DNA from 3 places in the Agrococcus jejuensis genome. Region 1 is predicted to be linked to each of the others. Evidence: predicted binding sites of a transcription regulator. Region 1 holds the regulator's gene; each other region holds the start of a gene.
What was found. Region 1 encodes LexA, which represses DNA repair genes until DNA is damaged. Its sites were predicted from a motif close to TCGAACANNTGTTCGA; they were not measured.
Positions count from the first base shown of each region.

Region 2: BLQ67_RS12565 (HNH endonuclease signature motif containing protein) is a predicted target of LexA. The motif match lies at 2,054-2,069, and genes of this name have one in related genera.
Region 3: BLQ67_RS00760 (HNH endonuclease signature motif containing protein) is a predicted target of LexA. The motif match lies at 1,256-1,271, and genes of this name have one in related genera.

Region 1 is NZ_LT629695.1:476,598-479,866, reverse strand. It holds gene metE (5-methyltetrahydropteroyltriglutamate--homocysteine S-methyltransferase) at 1-957, shown strand, start outside; gene lexA (transcriptional repressor LexA) at 1,025-1,654, opposite strand; gene BLQ67_RS02205 (LysM peptidoglycan-binding domain-containing protein) at 1,918-2,247, shown strand; gene BLQ67_RS02200 (histidinol-phosphate transaminase) at 2,378-3,269, shown strand, end outside.
Region 2 is NZ_LT629695.1:2,678,979-2,682,247, forward strand. It holds gene BLQ67_RS12555 (hypothetical protein) at 1-85, shown strand, start outside; gene BLQ67_RS12560 (hypothetical protein) at 138-515, shown strand; gene BLQ67_RS12565 (HNH endonuclease signature motif containing protein) at 545-2,014, opposite strand; gene BLQ67_RS16635 (Pr6Pr family membrane protein) at 2,143-2,844, opposite strand; gene ykgO (type B 50S ribosomal protein L36) at 2,903-3,025, opposite strand; gene BLQ67_RS12575 (GTP-binding protein) at 3,086-3,269, shown strand, end outside.
Region 3 is NZ_LT629695.1:165,053-168,321, reverse strand. It holds gene map (type I methionyl aminopeptidase) at 1-868, opposite strand, end outside; gene BLQ67_RS16265 (SPOR domain-containing protein) at 897-1,070, shown strand; gene BLQ67_RS00760 (HNH endonuclease signature motif containing protein) at 1,417-2,745, shown strand; gene BLQ67_RS00755 (DUF1697 domain-containing protein) at 2,780-3,269, opposite strand, start outside.

The sequences.
Region 1 (3,269 bases):
CGCCGCGCCCGCGCCGCCCACGCGAGGGGCGAGCTCGACGACGCCGGCTACCGCGCCGCGATGGAGGCCGAGATCCGCGACGTCGTCGCGCTGCAGGAGCGCCTGGGCCTCGACGTGCTCGTGCACGGCGAGCCCGAGCGCAACGACATGGTGCAGTACTTCGCCGAGTCGCTCGACGGCTTCGCGGCGACGGCGCACGGCTGGGTGCAGTCGTACGGCTCGCGCTGCACCCGCCCCTCGATCCTCTGGGGCGACGTCGCGCGCCCCGCGCCCATCACGGTGCCGTGGACCGCCTACGCGCAGTCGCTCACGGCCAAGCCGGTCAAGGGCATGCTCACGGGCCCCGTCACGATCCTCGCCTGGTCGTTCGTGCGCGACGACCAGCCGCTCGCCGACACCGCCGCGCAGGTCGCGTTCGCGCTGCGCGACGAGGTGACCGACCTCGAGGCGGCGGGCACGCGCATCGTGCAGGTCGACGAGCCGGCGCTGCGCGAGCTGCTGCCGCTCGAGGAGCACCGCCGCGCCGACTACCTCGACTGGTCGGTGCGCGCCTTCCGCATCGCCACGGGAGGGGCGGCGCCGGGCACGCAGGTGCACACGCACCTCTGCTACTCGGAGTTCGGCTCGATCATCGACGCGATCGACGGGCTCGACGCCGACGTCACGAGCATCGAGGCCGCGCGCAGCCGCATGGAGATCGTCGACGACATCGCCGGCCACGGCTACCCGCGCGGCATCGGGCCCGGCGTGTGGGACATCCACTCGCCGCGCGTGCCCGGCGCCGACGAGCTCGACGAGCTGCTCGCGACGGCCACGGCGGGCATCCCCGCGGGGCGGCTGTGGGTCAACCCCGACTGCGGGCTCAAGACCCGCGGCTACGCCGAGACGGAGGCGTCGCTCGAGCGCCTCGTCGCCGCGGCGGAGCGGGCGCGCGAGCGGATCGGCGCGACCGTCTGAGCGCAGGCGCATGCACGACGAGAGGCCGGCTGGGGATCCCCAGCCGGCCTCCGTCGCGTGCGCGAGGTCAGACGGACCGCAGCACCGCGACGACGCGACCCAGCACGACGGCGTCGTCGCCGAGGATGGGCTCGAAGGCGGAGTTGCGGGGGAGCAGCCACGTGTGGCCGTCGCGCTGGCGGAAGACCTTGACGGTGGCCTCCTCGTCGAGCATCGCCGCGACGATGTCGCCGTTCTCGGCGGTCTGCTGCTGCTTGACGACGACCCAGTCGCCGTCGCAGATCGCGGCGTCGATCATCGACTCGCCGACGACCTTGAGCATGAAGAGGTCGTCGCCGCCTCCGACGAGCGAGCGGGGGAGGGGGAAGACCTCCTCGACCTGCTGCTCTGCCGTGATGGGCACGCCGGCCGCGATGCGGCCGACGAGCGGCACGAACGCCGTGGCGTCGGCACCGGCGCCGTCGGCGGAGTCGTCGGACTCGACGAGCACCTCGATGGCGCGGGGACGAGCGGGGTCGCGGCGGATGGCGCCCGCGAGCTCGAGCTGGCCGAGCTGGTGCGTGACGCTCGAGAGCGACGAGAGGCCCACGGCGTCGCCGATCTCGCGGTAGCTCGGCGGGTAGCCGCGCTGCTTGACGGACTGCTGGATGCAGCGCAGGATCGCCTCCTGCTTCTCGGTGAGCTGCCGCTGTGCCATGGTCCGTCGTCCTCTCCGCGCGACCGTGTCGGTGGTCGCCGATTGACTCGTCCTCGTTCGAGAACAGCCTGTGCCTCGTTCGAAAGCGTATCCGACGGAATGTTCGAAAGGGTACGGATGTTCGAGCGTGTCGCCCAGGAATCCGGCGGAATCCGAGTCTTGACGAACGGATGATCCGAAGGTACGTTCGAATCATGGAACGCGGGTGCAGCGCTCCCGGCCGAGCGCCGCACCCGCGATCCGATCCAGACGAGGAGCACACCATGACCGCGATCGCCATCCAGGCCCCCCAGCTGCGCATCACCGCGCGTGGTCGCCGCGCGCTCGCCATCGTCGTCGCCGCACCCGTGCTGGTGCTCGCGGCGCTCGGTGCGCTGCAGGCCACCACGGCCACGGCAGGCCTCGAGGCCTCGACCGTCGTGCACGAGTCGATCGTCGTGCAGCCGGGCGAGACGCTGTGGTCGATCGCCTCGGCCGTCGCCCCCGACGCCGACCCGCGCGAGGTCATCGCCGACATCCAGAGCCTCAACGACATCGGCGGCGCGATCCAGCCCGGTCAGCAGCTGGCGATCCCGGCTGAGTACACGCGCTAGCAGCGCACCGCAGGCCGCGATCTCGGCGCCCCATCCCGTGCAGGGGATGGGGCGCCGTCGCGTTCGGGCAGCGCGCTGCGGCGCTTGCCGCCTGTCCGTCGCGGCACGTGCCCGCGCCTAGGCTGGTCGGGTGGCATCGCTCGACGACCTCCCGCTCCGCGACGACCTCGTCGGCCGCGTGCCCTACGGGGCGCCGCAGCTCGACGTGCCCGTGCGGCTCAACGTCAACGAGAACGCGTTCCCCATCGCCGACGTCGTGATCGCCGACGTCGTGGCGTCGGTGCGCGAGGCGATCGCAGGCGTGCATCGCTACCCGGACCGGGAGTTCACCGAGCTGCGCGAGGCGTTCGCCGGCTACCTGGGCCACGGCCTGACGGCCGAGTCCATCTGGGCGGCGAACGGCTCGAACGAGGTGCTGCAGCACGTGCTGCAGGCGTTCGGCGGCCCCGGCCGCTCGCTGCTGTCGTTCGCGCCGACCTACTCGATGTACCCGCTGCTGGCGCAGGGCGTGGGCGCGACGTACGTCGCCGAGCCGCGCGCCGACGACTTCACGCTCGACGCCGCGACGGTCGTCGCCGCGATCGAGCGGCACGACCCCGACATCGTGTTCCTCTGCGCGCCCAACAACCCCACGGGCACGGCGCTGTCGCTCGACGTCATCGAGGCGGCGTGCGAGGCCGCGCGCGGCATGGTGCTCGTCGACGAGGCCTACGCGGAGTTCGCGCACGACCGCGCGCAGACCGCGCTCGCGCTGCTGCCGCGCTTCGAGCGCCTCATCGTGTCCCGCACGATGAGCAAGGCGTTCGCGTACGCGGGCGTGCGCGTGGGCTACCTGGCCGCCGACCCGGCGGTCGTCGACGCGCTGCGCCTCGTGCGCCTGCCGTACCACCTGTCGGCGCTGACGCAGGCGGCTGCCCTCGCGGCGCTGCGTCACGCCCCGACGATGCTCGCCCGCGTCGACGAGCTGCGCGTGCAGCGCGACCGCATCGTCGCCGAGCTCGCCGCGATGGGCTTCGAGCCGT
Region 2 (3,269 bases), 1.2 Mb from region 1:
GCGGTGGCTGCACTCGTGGTGGCCGATGGTGTGCCATCTCGTCGGCCTCGCCCTCGTGCTGCTCGCGGCGGCTGGCTCGCGCTGACGGCGCCCGGGCGCGCTCGCTAGGGTCGGTGGACCGAACGGGGGAGGCGCGGATGCCGTGGCTGGAGGTGCTGCTCGCCGTCGTCGGCGGCGTCGCGCTCGGCGGCCTGCTGCTGCTCGGCCGCACGCGGCTGTCGCGCAACGGCATCGGGCTGGCCTGGATCCTCGTCGCCTTCGGCGGCGCCATCGTCGTGCTCGCGTTCGCGTCGCAGCCGCTGCTCGTCATGCTCGTCGCGACGGCCGTCGCCGCCGTCGTCGCGCTCGTCTGCGCGCCGTGGGCGGTCGGGCTGGTCGATCCCGAGCTGCGCGCCCTGCCGTACTGGTCGCGCCTGCGCACCGACGCGCGCCTCCGCGCCGACGAGATGCGCCGTGCCGCGCGCCCCGAGCACGACCTGCCCGAGCGCCGCGACCTCTCGACGCCCGACGACTGAGTCGGCGGCTCGCGGGTTGCGGGCCGCGATCACCTGCGCAGGGGTGTGCGGGTGCGGTGCCGCCTGGGGTAGGCAGAGGTGACGCGCCAGCGTCGGGGCCGGGTGCGTGGTCGGCGGCCACGTGTGGTCGGCGGTGTCGACGGGTCGGTGGGGTGGTCGGCGGGCTCGGTGATCGTCGGCTGCGGTGCGCGCGTGATCGTGAGGGCACCGCGGTGGAGCTCGGTGTGGTGGTGCTGGCAGAGCAGGATGCCGTTGTCGACGTCGGTGTCGCCGCCGTACGACCACGGTGTGACGTGGTGCGTCTCGCACCATCCCGGCGGCGCGGTGCAGCCGGGGGCTCGGCAGTGGCGGTCGCGAGCGACGATCGCGCGGCGTTGGGACTTGGAGAACAGGCGCCGCTTGCGGCCCATCCGCAGCGGCTGACCGGCGTCGTCCTGCACGAGGATCTGCACGAAGGAGTCGCAGAGGTATCGGGCGGCGATCGAGACCGGCACCGTCTCGCCGGTGCGGGACAGGGTCGGGAGGTCCTCGAGCGTCGTCGCGGGCTGCCCGGCGAGGACGTCGGCGGCGACGGTGATCGTGAGCGTGGGCGCCTCGCCGCAGATCCGCGGCGCGGACGCCTCCGCGTGCCGGTTCACGATCGCGACGAACGCGTCGAGCCGCCGCTGCTCCATCGTGCGGTCGTCGATGGGCTGCTCGATCGGGTTGCCGTCCGCATCGAGCACGGGCTCGTCGGTCGCGCCGCACGCGTCCTCGAACACGACTCGGCGCGGCTTGACCTCCGCGTCGAAGCACGCCGCGATGACCTCCTGCTGGTCGTCGGTGCAGTGCCCGCGAATGTCGTACCCGCCACGACTCGACCTGGTGAAGGCGAGGTAGCGGTCGGCGAGCTGCTGCTCGTACCGGGGCTCGTCGCCGTCGGGGTCGATGTGGTCGAGGCACCGCTTCGCCAACACGGTCAGCGTCTCGGGGACGGCCGGCTCGACATCGTCGACGTGCGTGCCGCAGCCGACGGACACGAGGAGGCGCTCCGCATCCTCGACGTCCTCCGCCGACGCGCGACCGTGGTGCTTGTCGAGGCCCGACGTGATCGCGTGCGCCTGCGGCACCGACAGCCACCCCTGTGCCAGCGCTGCCGCGACCTCGGGGTACCGGATGGGGATCGTGCCGCCGGAGATCGCGACCATCTCGCTCGTCGCCGACGCCACGGCACGCAGCTGCTTCGCCTCCGACCAGCGCACGCCGATCTTCGCCTGCAGCATCCGCTCGACGGAGCCGTAGCCCGCGCAGCGCACGAGGGACTCGTCGGCCGGCCGGTGGTCCGATCTCGCGGCGGCCTCCGCGGCAGCGCGCACGATCGCGGCGTCGATGGCGCGGCGGCGAGCAGCGAGCTCATCGATCGCGACGAGCAGCTCGGCGTCGGGCAGCGACGCGAAGGAGGCTTCGAGGGCGATCAGCGCGTCGACGACTCCCGTCTCGACCTGCCCCTGATCGCGCATCCCGACACCGCCTTCCGATGCCTCCAGTATACCATCGAATCGAAGATATGTTCGAAGGATCGGGCTCTTGTGGACAACGCAAGGCGACCCGATTCCAGGTGTCCTGCACCGATCGGGGATCGGTCGCGTCAGTCCGAGGCCGACGCCCCGACCCCGATGCGCGGCACCGGCCGCTCGAGACCCTCGCGCGGCCGCCAGCGCGCCCGCCCGACGATCGCGACGAGCGCGATGCCCACGACGAACGCGAGCAGCACCTGCCCGGTCGGCACGACCAGCTCGCCGATGCCGCCGTGCACGGCCGGGTCGAGGAACGGGTAGGGGATCCATCCGTCGAGCAGCCCGCCGCGCACCCACGACAGCGCGAGGTACGCGATCGGGTACGCCATCCACGCGGGGATGCAGCGGCCCACGCGCAGCGGCCGCTGCGTCGGCACGAGCAGCCAGTCGAGCGCCATGAGCACCGGGATGAGCCGGTGCTGCACGAAGCTCGGGTACTCGACGGTGAAGCCCAGCGCCTCCTCGGGCGACGCGAGCAGCACGGCCCACACGAGGCCCGTGAGCACGATGTACGCCGTCGTGGCGCCGCGCAGGGCGTCGAACCAGCGCGGCCGACCCTCGGGGCGCAGCAGCATCCAGGCGACGACCGCGAGCACGAGCAGGTTCGACTGCACCGTGAAGTAGCCGAGGTGCTCGCTGATGCGCTCGCCCTCGCCGGCGACGGTCACGAGGTTCCAGACCTCGGCCGAGATGCCGGCGAGCAGCACGGTGGTGCGCAGCGCGACGACGAGCGTCGAGCGGTCGGTGAGTCCTCGCGACGTCGTCGTCATCATGCGCTCATCGTGGCACGCGCGACGGCGATCGCCGCGTCACGCGCACCCCGACTCGCGCCTAGCCCTGGCGGCCCTTCATGCGCGGGTTGCGCTTGTTGATGACGAAGACCGTGCCGCGGCGGCGCACGACCTGCGCGCCGGGCTGCTTCGCGAGCGACTTGAGGGATGCGCGCACCTTCACGAGTGCCTCCGATTCCGTGTCATGATGAGAACGGTTATCAGTAAAGCAGGTGGAGCCAGCATGCATCCCGACGTCGCCGTCATGGTCCTCGGCGTGAGCGACGACGTGCGCGCACGGCACGCCACGAGGCTCGCCGCCGCCACGAGCACGCCGCTCGTGCCCGCGCTCGCGATCGAGCACGCCGCGATCGACGGCATCGCCGAGGCGCTCGTGCCCGGGGGAGGCGTCGTCGTCGACGTGCCCA
Region 3 (3,269 bases), 310 kb from region 1:
TCGTGGTCGGGAGGGTGAGGATGTCGGCGCCGTCGTCGGTGACGGCGATCGTGTGCTCGAACTGCGCCGTGATGCTGCGGTCGCGCGTCACGGCGGTCCAGCCGTCGGCCCACAGGTCGTGGTCGGCGGTGCCGAGCGTGAGCATCGGCTCGATCGTGAACACCATGCCGGGCACGATCTCGGTCGTGTACGCGTCGGCGTCGTGGTGGGGGATGACGAGGCCCGAGTGGAACGACGTGCCGACGCCGTGGCCGGTGAAGTCGCGCACGACGCCGTAGCCGAAGCGCGCGGCGTACGACTCGATCGAGCGGCCGATCACGTTGACGCGGCGGCCAGGCTTGACCACGGCGATCGCGCGTCGCAGCGCCTCCTGCGTGCGGTCGACGAGGTCGTCGACCTCGGGCGCGACGGCGCCGACGCGGAACGTGCGGTTCGTGTCGCCGTGCACGCCGTCGACGTAGGCGGTGATGTCGACGTTCACGATGTCGCCCTCGGCGAGCACGGTGTCGTCGGGGATGCCGTGGCAGATGACCTCGTTGACGCTCGTGCACGACGAGCGCGGGTAGCCGCGGTAGCCGAGGGTCGAGGGATACGCGTGGTGCGCGACGAGGTACGCGTGGCCGATGCGGTCGAGCTCGTCGGTCGTGACGCCGGGCCGCACGGCTGCGCCGACGGCCTCGAGGGCATCGGCGGCGATGCGTCCGGCGGCGCGGATGCGCTCGATGGCGGGCGCGTCGTACACGTCGCCGCCGACGTGCTGCGCTGGCCCCGAGCGGCCCACGTACTCGGGCCTGGCGATGCTCGCGGGCACCGCCGGAGCAGCCCCGACGACGCCGGGCACCAGGTGACCGCTCGCGTCCTTGGGCATAGGCTCCAGCATAGGGAAGGGGACGATGATGACCGACTATTGGTACAACCTCGAGACCGGCGCCGTCGAGGAGGGCATGGTCTCTCCTGGCTACGACCGCGCGGGTCCCTTCACGTCGGCCGAGGAGGCCGCGAAGGCGCCCGAGATCATCAAGCAGCGCTCGAAGCAGTGGGCTGCGGAGGACGCCGCCGAGGACCGCTGACGCGGTGGCGACCTGCCACCGAGGCGTCGTCGCCGACCAGCTGGTCGAGGAGGCCCCGAGCGCAGCGAGGAGCCGTCACGAGACCTCGTGACATGCCTGCTCGACGCGACCGCGCGCATGGCTGGGCGGGAGCGGTGGTCGCGTGGTCTCGTGACGCGTGCTCGCCCTTCGGGCTCGCGCGCTCCTCGACCAGCTGTTGGGAATCCTCTCGTCTCGCCTGCCTAGCCGTCTCCCCAGCCGCTCCTTGAGGTGCGAGCGAAGCGAGCCTCGAAAGTGGCACCTGACCCTCCCGAATCGGCCCGCGACCGACGCTTTCGATGTCAGTGGTTGCTGGCAGAGTCAGGTCATGGCGCAGGAGATCGCAGGCACGGGGCAAGGTCCCGACGCTGCCGCGCTCGACGCCATCCAGGCCAACGCGATGAGTCAGCTCGCCGCGATCCGCTCCGGCAAGCAAGCCCTCGAGGCGCACGAGACGCGAGTGCTCGCAGCGCTCGGTCACCTCGCCTTGCATCGCGCGGGTGGCGGGAGCAGCCAGCGTTCCGCGATGGAGATGCGCGCCGTCGCCGCCGAGGTCGGGCTGCAAGCGCGAGTCTCCGACCTGACGATCGAGCGGCAGATCGGCGACGCCATGACCCTCGTCGACACCTGGCCCGTGCTGCTCGAGGCGTTCGCCGAGGGCCGGATCGGGCGCGGGCACGTGCGGGCGATCACCGAGGCGGGCGGGGTGCTGTCGAGCACCGACGTCACGCCTGAGCAGCGCGCCGAGTTCGAGCATCAGATGGTCGCGCTCGCCGAGACCACCACGCCTGCCCGTGTGAAGAAGGTCGCCCGTCGCGAGGCCGACAAGCACCTGACCGAGCCGCTCGTCGAACGCCATCGCGCAGCCCGTGACGACCGTCGCGTGACGTGCGACGACCTCGACGACGGCATGTCCTGGATCGGCGCGCTCGTGCCGTCGGTGCTCGCCCACGGGATCACGGCGTGGCTCCGGGCCGGCGCGAAGGCGAAGTCGAAGGACGACCCACGATCGATGCAGCAGTGGCAGGCGGACGCGTTCTGCGAGCTGCTGCTGACCGGCTCCGGCCAGCCGGCGATCGAGCGCACGCCCGGCGGTGCCGAGGTCGAGCACGCGGGGTTGTTGGCGACGATCAAGCCGATCGTGCAGGTCACGATGCCTGTCACGACGCTCACCGGAACGAGCGCGGCGCCCGGTGCCCTCGACGGCGCACAGCCGGTCGACGCGGAGACCGCCCGCATCCTCGCCGGCGTCGCCGCGACCTGGCAGCGACTGCTGACCGACCCGATCCGCGGCACGGTCGTCGAGGTCGACACCTACTCGCCGGCCGAGGCGCAGCGGCGCCTCCTGCGCGCCCGCGACCAGCACTGCCGGTTCCCCGGCTGCGGCGCCAAGGCTCGCGACGACGACGCCGACCACACCATCGCGTGGGAAGACGGCGGCCCGACCAGCCTCGGGAATCTCGCGCACCTCTGCCGTCGGCACCACACGCTGAAGCACGCGACCGCCTGGTCAGTCAGCCAGCCGACGCCGGGCGTCCTGCACTGGCAGTCGCCGTCGGGCCACGACTACGTCGACCTGCCACCACCCGTCGGCCCGAGGTTCGTCGAGGTGCTCCCCGACGATCCAGGACCGCCTCCACCCGCCCTGCCGTTCTGACGCGCCGCTCCGGCGCGACCGCCAGACGGCAGCGTCATCCCGCCGCGAGCACCCGGCGCAGCGTGCGCACGTTCCTCGTGGTCGTCGACTCCTTGCCGATGCGCGCGACCGCGATGCCGACGGGGGAGTCGAGCGTGTGGCCCTTGGGGTTCGACCAGTGCAGCACGTCGCCGGCGAGCAGCAGCTCCTCGGGCGTCTCGGTCTCGGCGATGCGCTCGAGCACGCCGTCGTCGAGCGCGAACACCACGTACGGTGTGTGCTCGTCGTCCTCGGCGAACGGGTACGCGTCGACGACGGCCTGCAGGGCTTCGATCGTCTGCCCGTGCACGCGGATGCGGCGGCCGAAGCGCTCCTCGAGCGCCGCCTCGGCCGTGCGGGCCGCAGCCGACGCGTCGGAGGCGTCGACGATGGCGTTGCCGCTCGCGAGCACCGTGCGCACCTCGCCGAGGCCGGCGTCGGCCAGCAGCGTGCGCAGGTCGGCGGAGCGCACGGTGACGCCGCCGACGTTGACGCCGCGCAGCAGC